One region of the Pseudomonas sp. FA-1 genome, then DNA from elsewhere that is predicted to be linked to it. Evidence: predicted binding sites of a transcription regulator. Region 1 holds the regulator's gene; the other holds the start of a gene.

The links. The regulator sigma-54, encoded in region 1, starts transcription at its own class of promoters, with help from an activator protein. The targets are predictions, from matches to a motif close to ANTGGCATNNANNTTGCTNT.
Region 2: a site for sigma-54 is predicted at 4,358-4,377, ahead of AC1MHZ_RS14760 (TorF family putative porin). Genes of this name have one in related genera too.

Annotation. Positions count from the first base shown of each region.
Region 1 covers NZ_JBWXTH010000002.1:347,579-355,642, forward strand. Annotated here, with positions in the region: gene lptB (LPS export ABC transporter ATP-binding protein) at 1-712, shown strand, start outside; gene AC1MHZ_RS05620 (RNA polymerase factor sigma-54) at 869-2,362, shown strand; gene hpf (ribosome hibernation-promoting factor, HPF/YfiA family) at 2,440-2,748, shown strand; gene ptsN (PTS IIA-like nitrogen regulatory protein PtsN) at 2,761-3,225, shown strand; gene rapZ (RNase adapter RapZ) at 3,227-4,081, shown strand; gene AC1MHZ_RS05640 (HPr family phosphocarrier protein) at 4,103-4,375, shown strand; gene pmbA (metalloprotease PmbA) at 4,442-5,788, opposite strand; gene yjgA (ribosome biogenesis factor YjgA) at 5,898-6,419, shown strand; gene tldD (metalloprotease TldD) at 6,543-7,982, opposite strand; gene AC1MHZ_RS05660 (carbon-nitrogen hydrolase family protein) at 7,985-8,064, opposite strand, start outside.
Region 2 covers NZ_JBWXTH010000007.1:175,791-183,854, forward strand. Annotated here, with positions in the region: gene AC1MHZ_RS14740 (purine-cytosine permease family protein) at 18-1,397, shown strand; gene AC1MHZ_RS14745 (alpha/beta fold hydrolase) at 1,616-2,446, opposite strand; gene AC1MHZ_RS14750 (MerR family transcriptional regulator) at 2,564-3,040, shown strand; gene AC1MHZ_RS14755 (NADH:flavin oxidoreductase/NADH oxidase family protein) at 3,098-4,324, shown strand; gene AC1MHZ_RS14760 (TorF family putative porin) at 4,459-5,178, shown strand; gene AC1MHZ_RS14765 (hypothetical protein) at 5,527-6,876, shown strand; gene AC1MHZ_RS14770 (OsmC domain/YcaO domain-containing protein) at 6,991-8,064, shown strand, end outside.

The sequences.
Region 1 (8,064 bases):
AGCCCAGCACCTGGCCAAGAGCTACAAGGGCCGCCAGGTCGTCCGCGACGTCAGCCTGTCGATCGACAGCGGCCAGATCGTTGGCCTGCTCGGCCCCAACGGCGCCGGCAAGACCACCTGCTTCTACATGATCGTCGGCCTGGTCCGCGCCGACCAGGGCCGCGTGCTGATCGACAACCTGGACGTCAGCCACCAGCCCATGCACGGCCGCGCCCGCGCCGGCATCGGCTACCTGCCCCAGGAAGCGTCGATCTTCCGCAAACTGTCGGTGGCCGACAACATCATGGCCATCCTCGAGACCCGCAAGGACCTCGACCGCGACGGCCGCCGCAAGGAGCTGGAAAGCCTGCTGCAGGAGTTCCACATCAGCCACATCCGTGACAATCTCGGCATGAGCCTCTCCGGTGGCGAACGCCGCCGCGTCGAGATCGCACGAGCATTGGCCACCGCGCCGAAGTTCATCCTGCTGGACGAACCCTTCGCCGGCGTCGACCCGATTTCCGTGGGCGATATCAAGCAAATCATCCATCATCTCAAGGCCAAGGGCATCGGTGTGCTGATCACCGACCACAACGTCCGCGAGACGCTCGATATCTGCGAGACCGCCTACATCGTCAACGATGGACAACTGATCGCCGAAGGCGATGCCGAGACCATCCTGGCCAATGACTTGGTCAAGGAGGTCTACCTGGGCCACGAGTTCCGACTCTGAGCCCGGAGTCTGCCTGGAGCACTGCCGCAAAGGTTGCAGTGCTCTAGGCAAACGCTACAATTTCAGGCATATAACTTGCTTAAAATTGGCGCCCCGGCGCCCTTCGTGTAGTGGATGGCGCATGCGCGCCGGCGAACAAGGTATTAAGCCCCAGCCATGAAACCATCGCTCGTCCTAAAAATGGGCCAGCAACTGACGATGACACCGCAGTTGCAACAGGCCATCCGTCTGCTCCAGCTCTCCACCCTGGACCTTCAACAGGAAATTCAGGAAGCGCTGGAATCCAATCCGATGCTCGAACGTCAGGAAGACGGCGACGACTTCGACAACAGCGACCCCATGGCCGACAACGCCGAGAGCAAGCCGGTCGCCGAAGCCCAGGACAACAGCTTCCAGGAAAGCACGGCCAACGCCGAAACCCTGGAAGAAGGCGAATGGAACGAACGCATCCCCAACGAACTGCCCGTCGACACGGCCTGGGAGGACATCTACCAGACCAGCGCCAGCAGCCTGCCGGCCAGCGATGACGACGAGTGGGACTTCACCACCCGCACCTCCACCGGCGAGAGCCTGCAAAGCCACCTGCTGTGGCAGTTGAACCTGGCACCGATGTCCGACACCGACCGGCTCATCGCCGTGACCCTGATCGACAGCATCAACGGCCAGGGCTACCTGGAGGACAGCCTCGAGGAAATCTGCGCAGGCTTCGACCCGGAGCTGGATATCGAGCTGGATGAAGTGGAAGCCGTACTGCACCGCATCCAGCAGTTCGAGCCTGCCGGCATCGGCGCACGCAACCTCGGCGAATGCCTGCTGCTGCAACTGCGCCAGCTGCCGGCCGACACCCCATGGATGGCCGAAGCCCAGCGCCTGGTCACCGACTTCATCGACCTGCTCGGCAGCCGCGACTACAGCCAGCTGATGCGCCGCATGAAGCTCAAGGAAGATGAACTGCGCCAGGTCATCGAGCTGGTACAGAGCCTCAACCCACGCCCGGGCTCGCAGATCGAGTCCAGCGAGCCGGAATACGTGGTACCCGACGTCATCGTGCGCAAGGACAACGACCGCTGGCTGGTGGAGCTCAACCAGGAAGCGATCCCGCGCCTGCGAGTCAACCCGCAGTACGCAGGTTTCGTCCGCCGCGCCGACACCAGCGCCGACAATACCTTCATGCGCAACCAGTTGCAGGAGGCACGCTGGTTCATCAAGAGTCTGCAGAGCCGCAACGAGACGCTGATGAAGGTCGCCACCCAGATCGTCGAGCACCAACGCGGCTTCCTCGACCAGGGCGACGAAGCGATGAAGCCATTGGTACTGCACGACATCGCCGAGGCGGTGGGCATGCACGAATCGACCATTTCCCGGGTCACCACGCAGAAATACATGCATACCCCGCGTGGTATCTATGAATTGAAATACTTTTTCTCGAGCCATGTGAGTACCGCCGAAGGCGGTGAATGCTCGTCTACGGCGATCCGCGCGATCATCAAGAAACTGGTTGCGGCGGAAAATCAGAAAAAGCCATTGAGTGACAGCAAGATCGCTGGTTTACTGGAGGCACAAGGCATCCAGGTAGCCCGTCGCACCGTCGCCAAGTACCGCGAGTCCCTCGGCATCGCACCGTCGAGCGAGCGCAAGCGACTGATGTAGCCCCTGGCTGTGCCATAGCGTTTCAGTGGCAGGTGCAATACCTGCCCTTTATGCACGGGCAACAAAGGAGAAGCTGTATGCAAGTCAACATCAGTGGACAGCATGTAGAAGTCACCCAACCACTGCGTGAGTACGTACTCGAGAAGCTCGCCCGGGTGGAAGGACATTTCGACAAGATCACCAACGTAACGGTGATCATGAAAGTCGAGAAACTGCAGCAGAAGGTCGAGGCCACGCTCCAGATTCCCGGCGGAGAAGTGGTTGCCAACGCCGAACACCAAGACATGTATGCAGCGATCGATGCCCTGGCTGACAAGCTCGACCGCCAACTGAAAAAACACAAGGAAAAACAGCAAAGCCTGCTGCAAGGTGCAGCCGCCCGCTGATCCCTCTCATCCATGATCCGACTTGAAACCATCCTGACCCCCGGCCGTTCCCTCGTGAACGTGCCGGGCGGCAGTAAGAAGCGCGCCCTGGAAAAGGTCGCCAACCTGATCGCCGAGCAAATTCCCGAACTGGAGATGCAAGACGTCTTCGAAAAGCTGGTTGCCCGCGAGAAACTGGGCTCCACCGGCTTCGGCAATGGCATCGCCATCCCTCACTGCCGGCTCGAAGGCTGCACGGCGCCCGTCAGCGCCCTGCTGCACCTGGATGCTCCCATCGACTACGACGCCATCGATGGCGCGCCCGTGGACCTGCTGTTCGTCCTGTTGGTGCCCGAGGCTGCCACCGATGCCCACCTTGAACTGCTGCGCCAGATCGCCAGCATGCTCGATCGCAAGGAGGTCCGCGATCGCCTGCGTGCCGCCGACAGCAGCGAGGCCCTGTACCAGGTAGTCCTGGACGCACAGAACGAGCACTAACATGCGCCTGATCATCGTCAGCGGCCGGTCCGGCTCCGGCAAAAGTACCGCCCTCGATGTCCTGGAAGACAACGGCTATTACTGCATCGACAACCTGCCCGCCGGGTTGTTGCCGCAACTGGCCGAAAACGCACTGATCAATACCGAGCTGTTGCAACCGAAGGTGGCCGTCTCCATCGACGCGCGCAACCTGCCCAGCCACCTGACCCGCTTTCCCGACCTGCTCGAAGAGGCCCGAAGCCGGCATATCCAATGTGATGTGCTGTACCTGGACGCCGACGAGGAGACGCTGCTCAAGCGCTTCTCCGAGACCCGCCGGCGCCACCCGCTGACCAACGCCAATCGCTCCCTGGCAGAGGCGATCCGGGTCGAAAGCGAGCTGCTCGGCCCGATCTCCGACCTGGCCGACCTGAAGATCGACACCACCAACCTGAACCTCTATCAGCTGAGGGACTCGATCAAGCTGCGCCTGCTCAACCAGCCCGAGCCCGGCACCGCGTTCCTGGTCGAGTCCTTCGGTTTCAAGCGCGGCATGCCCGTGGACGCCGATCTGGTGTTCGACGTACGCTGCCTGCCCAACCCGTACTGGAAGCCGGAGTTGCGCGAGCATTCCGGGCTGGACCAGCCGGTGATCGACTACCTGGCCACCCAACCGGATGTCGAGGAGATGTTCCAGGATATCTCCAGCTACCTGCTCAAATGGCTGCCCCGCTTCGCCGCCAGCAACCGTGCGTATGTCACCATCGCCATCGGCTGCACCGGTGGGCACCATCGTTCCGTGTACCTGACCGAGCGCTTGGGCCAGTTGCTGCAACAATCCCTGAAAAACGTCCAGGTTCGCCACCGCGACCTCTAGCCCAAGGATATCCGCCCCACGATGCCCGCCCGCGAAATCACCATCATCAACAAGCTTGGCCTGCATGCCCGGGCGGCGGCCAAGTTCGTCGGCGTGGCCGGCCGCTTCCCCTGCCAGGTCAGGGTCGGGCGTGCGCCGGACAAGCTGGTCGATGGCAAGAGCATCATGGCGGTGATGATGCTCGCCGCAGGCAAAGGTACCCAGGTACACCTGATGACCGAGGGCGAGCAGGACACCGAGGCCATGGATGCCCTGGTCGAATTGATCAACAACTACTTCGACGAAGGCGAGTAGCCCTAGCCAGCCAAACAACCGGGGCCGCGAAGCGGCCCCGGTTTTTTTTTAGCAATGCGGCAGGTATCAACTCCCCGCGACAGTCATCCGTTCGATCAGCACTGAGCCACTGTGGATGTTGCTGCGGGTTTCGATATCGCTGCCGATGGCCACGATCTGCTGGAACATGTCCTTCAGGTTGCCGGCAATGGTGACTTCCTGGACCGGGAACTGGATCTCACCGTTCTCTACCCAGAAGCCCGCCGCGCCGCGGGAATAGTCGCCGGTCACCATGTTCAGGCCATGCCCCATCAATTCAGTTACCAGCAAACCGCGCCCCATGCGACGGATCAAGGCTGCCTGGTCTTCCACCCCGTGGGTGACGAACAGGTTGTGCACACCGCCAGCATTGGCAGTGCTCGGCAGGCCCAGCTTGCGCCCCGAATAAGTACCCAGCAAATAGGAAACCAGCTCGCCCTTGTCGACGAACGGCTTGGCATAGGTGGCCAGGCCATCGCCATCGAAAGCGGCACTGCCCAAGGCGCGCGGCAGGTGTGGGCGCTCGTCGAGGGTCAGCCAGGTGGGGAACAGACGCTGGCCGATGGCACCATCGAGGAACGATGACTTGCGGTACAGGTTGCCGCCGGAGATCGCCGACAGGAAGCTGCCGAACAGGCCACCGGCCAATTCGGCAGAGAACAGCACGGGCACTTCGCAGGTAGGCACCGGGCGCGCGCCCAGGCGGCTGGCTGCGCGCTGTGCGGCCCGCTGGCCGATGCTGCGCGGGTCGGCCAGCAGGTTGCCCTGACGATTGACGTCGTACCAGTAGTCGCGCTGCATCTGCCCTTCGCCTTCGGCGATCATCACGCAACTCAAGCTATGACGCGTGGAGGCATAGCTGCCGATGAAACCATGGCTGTTGCCATAGACCCGGCAGCCTTGGTGAGTGTTCAGGGTCGTGCCGTCGGCATTGAGGATGCGCGGGTCGGCATCGAAAGCCGCTGCCTCGCAGGCCAATGCCATCTCGACGGCCTTTTCCGGCTCCAGGGCCCAGTCATGATAAAGATCGAGGTCCGGGATCTCGCGGGCCATCAATGCCGCGTCGGCCAGGCCTGCACATTCATCCTCGGAGGTATGCTGGGCGATGGCCAGCGCGGCCGCGACGGTCTCGCGAATCGCCTCCGGGCCGCTGGCCGAGGTGCTGGCCGAGCCCTTGCGCTGGCCGACGTAGAGGGTGATGCCGAAGCCTTGGTCGCGGTTGAACTCGACCGTCTCGACCTCACGCTGGCGCACCGTGGTGGACAGGCCCTGCTCCAGCGACACCGCGACCTCGCAGGCGCTGGCACCTTGGCGGCGCGCTTCTGCGATGATCGCCTCGACCTGCTCCTGCAAGGCTGGCAGGTCCTTGGGGCCTACGCTCTGGACTGCACTCATGGTTTTCTCCACTCAAAATTCTGCGTTCGGCTTGGGTCATTGTACGACCGGGCCGGACAAGCGGCCCCCGACTGGTTATCATGGCGGCGATTTCCAGCGGACTGCCACCATGGTTGATTCTTACGACGACGCCTTCGACGGCGAAAAAAGCAAAACCCAGATCAAGCGCGAGCTGCATGCGCTGGTCGAACTCGGCGAGCGCCTCACCACGCTCAAGGCCGAAACCCTGGCGCGCCTGCCCTTGACCGACGAGCTGCGCAAGGCGCTGGCCGAGGCCTCCAAGCACACGGCTCATGGCGCCCGCAAACGCCATATGTCGTTCGTCGGCAAGCTGATGCGTGTACAGGACATCGACGCGATCCACGCCGTGCTCGAGCAGATGGACAGCTCTACCCGCCAGTACAACGAGCGCTTCCATAACCTGGAGCGTTGGCGCGATCGCCTGATCGATGGCAACGACGACGACCTCGAACGTTTCGTCAACGAGTACCCCGACACCGATCGCCAGCACCTGCGTTCGCTGATCCGCCATGCCCAGCACGAGAAGGCACGGAACAAGCCACCCGCCGCCGCGCGCAAGGTCTTCAAGTACATCCGCGACCTCGACGAACTGCAGCGCGGGTTGCGCTGAGCCCTGCCGAGGGGGCCCGCAGGAGCGGGCCTGCACCGCCAAGCCGGTAATACAGTGCCGGCTGGCACCGGTTTCGCCGGTATTCGCAAGGCGCGCCCGCTCCCATATCGGCCCCCGCTGGCATCACGCGCCGGTACCACCCACAGTGATCGCATCGAGCTTCAAGGTCGGCTGGCCAACGCCCACCGGCACCGATTGCCCATCCTTGCCACAGGTCCCGACCCCGCTGTCCAGGGCCAGGTCGTTACCGACCATCGACACCCGGCTCATCGCCTCCGGACCATTGCCGATCAGGGTGGCGCCCTTGACCGGCGCAGTGATCTTGCCGTCTTCGATCAAATACGCCTCGCTGGTGGAGAACACGAACTTGCCGCTGGTGATATCCACCTGACCACCGCCAAGGTTCGCGCAATAGATGCCCTTTTTCACCGAGGCGATGATTTCCTGCGGGTCGCTCTCACCGGCGCGCATATAGGTGTTGGTCATGCGCGGCATCGGCAGGTGCGCATAGGACTCGCGACGACCGTTGCCGGTGACCGCCATGCCCATGAGCCGCGCATTGAGCTTGTCCTGCATGTAGCCTTTGAGGATGCCGTTCTCGATCAGGGTGGTGCATTCGGTCGGGGTGCCCTCGTCATCGACGCTCAGGGAACCGCGGCGGCCCTCAAGGGTGCCATCGTCGACGATGGTGCACAGCTTGGACGCCACCTGTTCACCGATACGCCCGCTGTAGGCCGAACTGCCCTTGCGGTTGAAATCGCCTTCCAGGCCGTGGCCCACAGCTTCGTGCAACAGCACGCCGGACCAGCCTGGGCCCAACACCACTGGCAAGGTACCGGCCGGTGCCGGCTTGGCCTCGAGGTTGACCAACGCCTGGCGCAGGGCCTCGCGGGCGTAGCCCATGACGCGCTCCTCGGTGAAGTAGCGGTAGTCGGTGCGCCCGCCGCCGCCCTGCCCGCCACGTTCGCGGCGGCCGTTCTGTTCGACGATCACGCTGACATTGAAGCGCACCAGCGGCCGCACGTCGGCCGCCAGGCTGCCATCGACCGCAGCCACCAGGATGCGCTCCCAGACCCCGGCCATGCTCACCGTAACCTGCTGGATACGAGGGTCCAGGGCACGGGTCGCGGCGTCCACACGCTTGAGCAGCTCGACCTTCTCGGCACGGCTGAGCACGTCCAGCGGGTTGTCCTGGGCGTACAGCGCCGTCACCTGCTGGCTGCGGAAGGCCTGCACGCGGCCCTCCTGCCCGGCGCGGGAAATCGAACGGGCGGCACGGGCCGCCGAGGTCAGAGCCTCGAGGTTGATCGCGTTGCTGTAGGCGAAACCGGTCTTCTCACCGGACTGGGCACGCACGCCCACGCCCTGGTCGAGGTTGAAGCTACCCTCCTTGACGATGCCGTCCTCCAGCGCCCAGGTTTCCGAGATCTGGCCCTGGAAATACAGGTCGGCAGAATCGATGCCTGGGCCTGCCAACTCGCCCAGCACAGCCTGCAGGCTGTCCAGGGTCAGTCCGCCCGGGGCCAGGAGCTGTTCGCTGACGGTGGATAACATCTGGCTCATAGTCACTCCGAGGTGTGCGCAGGCCGCAAGGCGTCCTGCGAGAAAAAGCGCCGGTGCTGGGCAACCGGCATTCGCGCCCTGA
Region 2 (8,064 bases), on a different contig from region 1:
ACAATTAGGAAACGCCCGTGAAGCTGGAAACGCGAAGTATCGAGTTCGTCCCCCACGCCGAACGCTATGGTTCACCCAAGCGGCTGTTCACGATCTGGTTCAGCTCCAATTTCCAGGTGACGGCGCTGATGGTCGGCACCTTGGGCATCGCCTCTGGCTTGAGCTTTGCCTGGACGTTGCTCGGCCTGCTGGTCGGCAACCTGGTGGGCACCATCTTCATGGCCGCGCACTCCGCCCAGGGGCCTCACCTGGGTGTGCCGCAGATGATCCAGAGCCGGGCGCAGTTCGGCGTTCATGGCGCTGCGATTCCATTATTGGTGATGGTCACGGCAGCGGTGCTGTTCCTGGCCGCCAGCGGCGTGCTCATGCGCGACGCCCTGAAGGCGCTGCTGCCGATCAGCGACGACCAGGCGATCATCCTGGTCGGTGTGCTGACCTTCGTCATCGGCTTCATCGGCTACGAGCTGATCCACCGCCTGGGCGCGTGGATGAGCCTGCTGTCCACCCTGGTGTTCGGCGGTGCCCTGGTGCTGATCCTGCTGCACCCCGGCGAGGCCGCGGTGAATACCTCGCTCAGCAGCGGCTTCTCCTGGACTGCCTTCAACCTGGTGGTGGCGCAGGCGGCCTCCTGGACGCTCGGGTATGGCCCCTACGTAGCCGACTACTCGCGCTACCTGCCGGCCAACGTGAACACCCGCACCACGTTCTGGACAACCTATTGCGGCTGCGCACTGGGCTCGTTCGCCATGATGGCCCTGGGTGCCTTGCTGGCCGTCGCCATCCCGTCCGCGCTCGGCCACGACCCTGCCACCGCCATCGCCACCTTGTTCGGGCCCTGGGCACCGCTGGCGCTGGGCGTGATTGCGCTGGGCGTCATTCAGTACAACGTGCTCTGCCTGTACAGCGCCTACATGTCGACGGTGACGATCTTCGGTGCCTTCGGTGAGCTGCGCCGCGTCACGTCGTCGGCAAAGGCGCTGATCATGGCCTTGCTGACCGTCGCGGCGACGTTGATCGCCATCGCCACCCAGTACCGGTTCGACACCTTCTTCGCCGACATCCTGATCGGCCAGCTCTACCTGCTGATTCCGTGGAGTGCGATCAACCTGGCCGACTACTACTGGGTCTGCCGCGGCCAGTATGAAGTCGGTGAGCTGTACAACGCCAAGGGGCGCTACGGGCGCTTCAATCGCCGCACGCTGGCGGTGTACGCCGTGTCGATCATCGGCACCATCCCGTTCATGAAGCTGTCGTTCTACACCGGCTTCGTCGCCAACTGGCTGGGGGCGGACATCAGCTGGGCGGTGGGCCTGGTCCTGGCGGGGGCGCTGTATTGCATGGTCAACAGCCAGCCTGCGGCCAAGGCTGCAGCGCTGCGGGCGTCCGTTCCGGACTGAGGGCCAACCTGGCGCCGCTGCCCCTCTGTGGGAGTGGCGGAGCCTGCGATGGGTCGCAAAGCGGCCCCTTGAGTCTAAGGCTCTACCGTTTGAGGGCTTGGGGCTGCTTTGCAGCCCATCGCAGCCCATCGCAGGCTGTCGCCAGCTCCCACCGAGATTGCGCCGCTCTCAAGGCCTGCGAAATCACTGTGGGCTTGGCCCGCGATGGCTGCGAGCGCTTAGCTACGGATGAACGCCAGCAGGTCGGCGTTTATCACCTCGGCATGGGTTGTCGGCATGCCGTGAGGGAACCCTGCGTAGGTTTTCAATGTGCCATTGCGCAGCAGCTTGGCCGATAGCGGCCCCGAGTTCTCATAAGGCACGATCTGGTCGTCGTCACCGTGCATCACCAGCACCTGGGCGGTCACGCTTTTCAGGGCTTCGGTGAAGTCGGTCTGGGAGAAGGCGACAATGCCATCGTAATGCGCCTTGGCGCTGCCCATCATGCCCTGGCGCCACCAGTTCAGGATCACGCCCTGGGACGGTTTCGCGCCCGGACGGTTGTAGCCGTAGAACGGGCCTGACGGAATGTCATGGTAGAACTGCGCCCGGTTGGCCTGAACCTGAGCCTGGAAGTCATCGAACACCGACTTGGGCAGCCCGCCGGGGTTGCTGGCAGTCTTCACCATCAAGGGTGGAACGGCTGCGATGATGACCGCCTTGGCCACCGGGTCCTCGGCATGCCGGGCCAGGTAGTGGATGACTTCTCCGCCTCCCGTGGAGTGCCCCACATGCACCGCGCCCTGCACGCCCAGGTGCTGGACCACGGCCGCCACGTCATCGGCGTAATGGTCCATGTCGTGCCCGTCCCAGACCTGGCTGGAGCGCCCGTGGCCGCGCCGGTCATGGGCGACGACCCGGTAGCCGTGGGCGAGGAAGAACAGCATCTGGGCGTCCCAGTCATCGGCACTCAGTGGCCAGCCGTGATGGAAATGGATTACCTGGGCATCGCGCGGACCCCAGTCCTTGTAGAAGATCTCTACACCGTCTTGCGTTGTGACGTATCCCATTTCGCGTCTCCTGTGATGAGGTGTGCAGGCTGCCGCCACGCCGGTCAAGAGGCTTGGCCGCCGAGTGACTGTAGGATTAAAGTGCACTTCAAGGTCAACCCACTTTCAAGGTGCCTCATGAGAATAGGAGAGCTTGCCAAAATTACCGGTCTTGCACCTTCTCGCATCCGCTTCTACGAAGCCAGTGGCCTGATTCAGTCGGTCGCACGCAAGGCCAATGGTTACCGTGATTACGCGGCAGACGCCGTCTGGGTGCTGGAAATGATCACCTGCGCCCAGGCGGCGGGGTTCTCGTTGGAGGAAATTCGCCATCTGCTGCCTGACGATAGCAACGGTTGGCCGCACGACGAACTGCTCGCCGGTCTCAAGCGCAAGGTCGAGGAGATCGGGGTACTGCAACAGCGCCTGGCCCGTAACAAAGAACAGCTGTTGCTGGTGATCGACGGCATAGAAAGCAAGCCTGACGGCATGGCCTGCGCAGACAACTCGCAACGGGTGCTGGGCCGGTTGCGTCAGGACATCGCTGCGGGCAAGACAGCCGACACCAGCGCCGACTCACAGGGGCTTGGGCTGGGTTCGAAAAGCACCTGTTGACCTTGAAGTTGACTTTAAGGATAAGGTCCGCAGCACCATTCCTTCGAGGTGCTTGCCATGAACCTGTTCGCCCCCCTGACGCTCCCCAACGGCTCCACCCTCGCCAACCGCATCGCCAAGGCGGCCATGGAAGAAAACATGGCCGATGCAGCCCATGCTCCATCCCCCCAGTTGATCCGCCTGTACCAGGCTTGGGCTGAGGGCGGGGCGGGTTTGCTGATTTCCGGCAATGTGATGGTGGACAACCACGCCATGACCGGCCCGGGTGGCGTGGTTCTGGAAGATGACCAGCACATCGAAGCATTCCGACAATGGGCCCAAGCCGGGCAGTCCCGGGGCGCTCAGTTCTGGTTGCAGATCAACCACCCGGGCCGGCAGATGCAGGCCAACCTCGGGCAACCGACCTGGGCGCCTTCGGCCGTACCGTTGACGTTGGGCTCGATGTCCAGGCTTTTCAATACGCCCCAGGCCATGACCCCGCAGGTCATCGAAGCTGTCATCGGCCGTTTCGCCAACACGGCGCGGCTGGCGGAACTGGCAGGGTTCAATGGCGTACAGATCCATGCCGCCCACGGCTACCTGCTCAGCCAGTTTCTCTCGCCCCTGACCAACCGGCGCAACGACCAGTGGGGCGGGACCCTGGAAAACCGTGCCCGGCTGCTGCTGGATATCGTCAAGGCCGTGCGTGCCGTGGTATCCCCCGGCTTTGCCGTAGCGGTCAAGCTCAACTCGGCCGACTTCCAGCGTGGCGGATTCACCGGCGACGACGCCCGGCAGGTGGTGCGCATGCTCAATGGGCTCGCGGTGGACCTGGTGGAGTTGTCCGGCGGCAGCTACGAAGCGCCTGCCATGCAGGGGCAAGCCCGGGACGGTCGTACGCTGGCCCGCGAGGCGTATTTCCTGGAGTTCGCCCGCGACATTCGTGCGGTGGCGACCCTGCCGGTGATGGTGACCGGTGGCATTCGGCGGCGGCCGGTGGCCGAGCAGGTGATCGCCAGCGGGGTGGACATGGTGGGCATCGGCACGGCACTGGCGATCGACCCCGCATTGCCCCGTGACTGGCTGGCAGGCAAGCCCAGCGCGCCCGAGCTTGCGCCGATTACCTGGAAGAACAAGGCACTGGCTTCCCTCGCCAACATGGCGGTCGTCAAGTTCCAGCTGAGCCGGCTGAGCCGGGGCAAGGCAAGCCATCCCCGGGTTTGGCCCTGGTGGGCGTTGCTGGTGCAGCAGTGGGGCAACGCCCTGCGCACCCGCCAATACCGGCGGCGGATGGCTGGCCATTGAACAAGGCAGATAGGTAAGGCATCTGTAACTGGGAATGGCACACACCGTGGCATGACCAAATGGCCACGGTTCCCCCAGGCAACCAACCCCGTTATCCTCTTGCACTTCAAAGCAGGCACTCCAGGACGGTGACCATGACCAGGCACTGGCTGGTGCCGAGCATGGCGCTGCTTTTCTGCCCCATGCTGTTGGCCCAGCAGATCCAGCGCGAACTGGGCGACTTCGACTTCAAGCTGGGCACGACCGCTTCACGCACCATGGCCCAGGGGCTGATTTCCCCCAGTGCCATTGGCGCCTTCCACGGTGGCCTGGACCTCAGCCACCCCAGCGGCTGGTATTTCGGCCAGTACGCCCCCAGCGTGGGCCTGACCCCCAACTCGACCTTGCGCCTGGACAGCTACCTAGGCTACAAGCGGCGCTTCGACGACAGCCTGGGCCTGGAGGCCGGGTTGATCCACTACAGCCAGCCGAACCTCGCCGACAGCGACAGCTATGCGCTGTACGGCGGCATTTCGGTATTCGGCAGCCGTTTCGGCGGCGCCCTGCGCGACAACCCCGGCAACCATACCGGCACGTTGTTCGCCGATTTCGGCCGGTTGCCGCTGTTCGATGTCGACGTCTCCGTCAAGCTTGCCCATCACCGCCTCGGCACGCCTTTCACCATTGGCGACGGCAGCCATGTCGACACGTTCAACGATTGGTCCTTGGAACTCTCGCGCCCCTGGCTGGGCATTGACCTCAACCTGATCTACAGCAGCTCCGACCTGCGCGGCGGCGGCTGCGACGCCTATGCGGGCATCAACAGCTATTGCGAAGGTAGGGTGACACTCAAGGCGCAGCGCAGCTTCTTCTGAGGTAGCCGCGGTCGGTTGCGGTCCTGCTCACAGTTTGATGTGAAAAGGATGGCACTTTTCCCAGGATGGCCTACACCTGTTAGCAAGGAAGACGGTCAATGATCGACAGGAGTCGACATGCGCCATTTCTCGTCTCTTCATGTCCTTTCCCTTCTGGTCGCCCCCGTTCTCGTCACGGGGGGCGGCCGCGTTCGTCCCGGCGGCACCGCCAAGGAGGCCTACGACCCAGCCCAGCCGTGAAGCCGGCCTTGGCCTACGCCAGGGCCCACCAACAATAATGATGGAAGCCCCGCATTGGTGGGCAAGGGCCCGAGCGATGCCCGGCTTGTGCGATCAAGGAGATCCGTGATGAACCCGTTCCAAGGAAAGCCTGCAGCCTTGGCCATGACGGCCGCCCTGTTCAGCCTCGCGGCCCAGGCCGGTACCTACCCGGACTATGGCTATGCACCGCCCGAGAGCTACAAGGGCCCCACCTTCACCCTCAGCCAGAGCTACCCCAGCACGCCACCCCAGGGCACCTTGCCAGCATTCTTCAAGCTGCTGCCGGGCAAACCGGACAACAACTTCGAGACCTGGCGCGCCTACATGGACGCGGCGAAGGCCTATTGCCTGGAAGGCAACGTCGAGGCCGACTGGTACGTGCAGAACAACAAGGTGCGCAACTGGTATCACATGCCCTGGCAGCACTACGGGCCGCTGGGGCGCGAAGGAATTCACGGCCTGACCAAGGAAGCGCAGATCCAGGCCAGGCAACTGGCAGCGGGGCAGACCGCGACCGGGCAGACCTACGCGGTGGGTATCTACAACGACATCGGCGCCTACACCCTCGGCCAGGTCTGGAAGGACCCGCAGAACCCCGACCCGAGCTTCACCTCCAAGCCCAACAGCTTCGCCAACGGCACCGTGGTGTGCAAGGCGCTGTTCGCTGATATCGACCGCAGCACGGTGCCGTTCCTGGCCAACCCGGTGCTGTGGCAGGGCTATATCACCGAGACGTTCCAGTCCGCCAACCGCCAGGTGAAGGAGGTGGCGCTCATCCAGATGGACATCGCCGTGCGCGATACCCGCATGAGCGACACCGGCTGGCTGTTCGGTACATTCCAGTACAACGGCGCCAAGACCGGCAAGGCCGGTTGGGACAACCTGGTGCCGGTGGGCATCATGTGGGGCAACGACCCGCAGGTCACCAGCAATGACCACACCAACCCGGAGCCGACCGTCACCAAGATCAACCCCGCGCTGCAGCAGACCGCGATCAACGCCGACACCCAGGAGTTGCCGCCGACCCACCTGGGCTGGAACGGCCGGCTCAACGGGCCGGTGGACAACCCCAACAGCTCCTGCCTGAGCTGCCACATGACCGCCGAGGCGCCCCAGGTGGCGATCATGAATCCACTGTTCCAGGCGAACCCGCCAGCGGTGGGGTCGGATGAGTGGATGAAATGGTTCCAGAACATCCCGGCGGGGGTACCGTTCACGGCAGGCACCCAGAGCACCGACTACAGCCTGCAGATGTCGGGCGGCCTGGTGAACTTCTACCAATGGAAATGTGACATGAGCGGCATCTACGCCGACGGCGCCAACGCCTGTGCCAAGGTCGCGAGCATGAAGCTGAAGATGGCCAAGCCCGGCCATGCCGAGCCGCAGCCGATGCAGCGGGTGATCCGCGACCCGAGCCTGGAACAGTTGCTGGAATGACCCAGGCATGCCTCCGGGCACGGGTTGCCCGGAGGCATGAAAGGTTAGCCGTTTCGCCGCAAAACCCGGATAATGGCAGCCATTTTGTTCTGCTTTTTATCACGGTATTCCCGCATGGAAATCAAGGTCAACTTTCTCGACAACCTTCGTCTTGAAGCCAAGTTCGATGACTTCACGGTCGTGGCCGACCAGCCCATCCGCTACAAGGGTGATGGTTCGGCCCCTGGCCCGTTCGACTACTTCCTGGCGTCGTCGGCCTTGTGTGCGGCGTACTTCGTGAAGGTGTACTGCAACACGCGCAACATCCCCACCGATAACATCCGCCTGTCGCAGAACAATATCGTCGACCCGGAGAACCGCTACAACCAGATCTTCAAGATCCAGGTCGAGCTGCCGGCCGACATCAGCGAGAAAGACCGTCAGGGCATCCTGCGCTCCATCGACCGTTGCACGGTCAAGAAAGTGGTGCAGACCGGGCCGCAGTTTATCATCGAGGAAGTCGAGAACCTGGACGCCGACGCCCAGGCGCTGCTGATGGTGAACCCTGGCGACGACACCCGCACCTTCATCCCGGGCAAGGACCTGCCGCTGGAGCAGACCATCGCCAACATGTCGCAGATCCTTGCCGACCTGGGGATGAAGATCGAGATCGCCTCCTGGCGCAACATCGTGCCCAATGTGTGGTCGCTGCACATCCGTGACGCGCAGTCGCCGCTGTGCTTCACCAACGGCAAGGGCGCCACCAAGGAAAGCGCCCTGGCGTCGGCCTTGGGTGAATTCATCGAGCGCCTGAATTGCAACTTCTTCTACAACGACCAGTTCTGGGGCGAGGAAATCGCCAACGCCGATTTCGTCCACTACCCGGACGAGCGCTGGTTCAAGCCGGGCCGCAAGGATGCGTTGCCGGCAGAGATCCTCGACCCGTACTGCCGGGAAATCTACGATCCGGAGGGCGAGCTGCGTGGTTCTCACCTGTATGACACCAACTCGGGCAATGTCGAGCGCGGTATCTGCTCGCTGCCGTACGTGCGCCAGTCCGATGGCGAGGTGGTGTACTTCCCGTCCAACCTGGTCGAGAACCTGTTCCTGAGCAACGGCATGAGCGCCGGCAATACCTTGGCCGAGGCGCAGGTGCAGTGCCTGTCGGAGATCTTCGAGCGGGCGGTCAAGCGTGAGATCCTCGAGGGC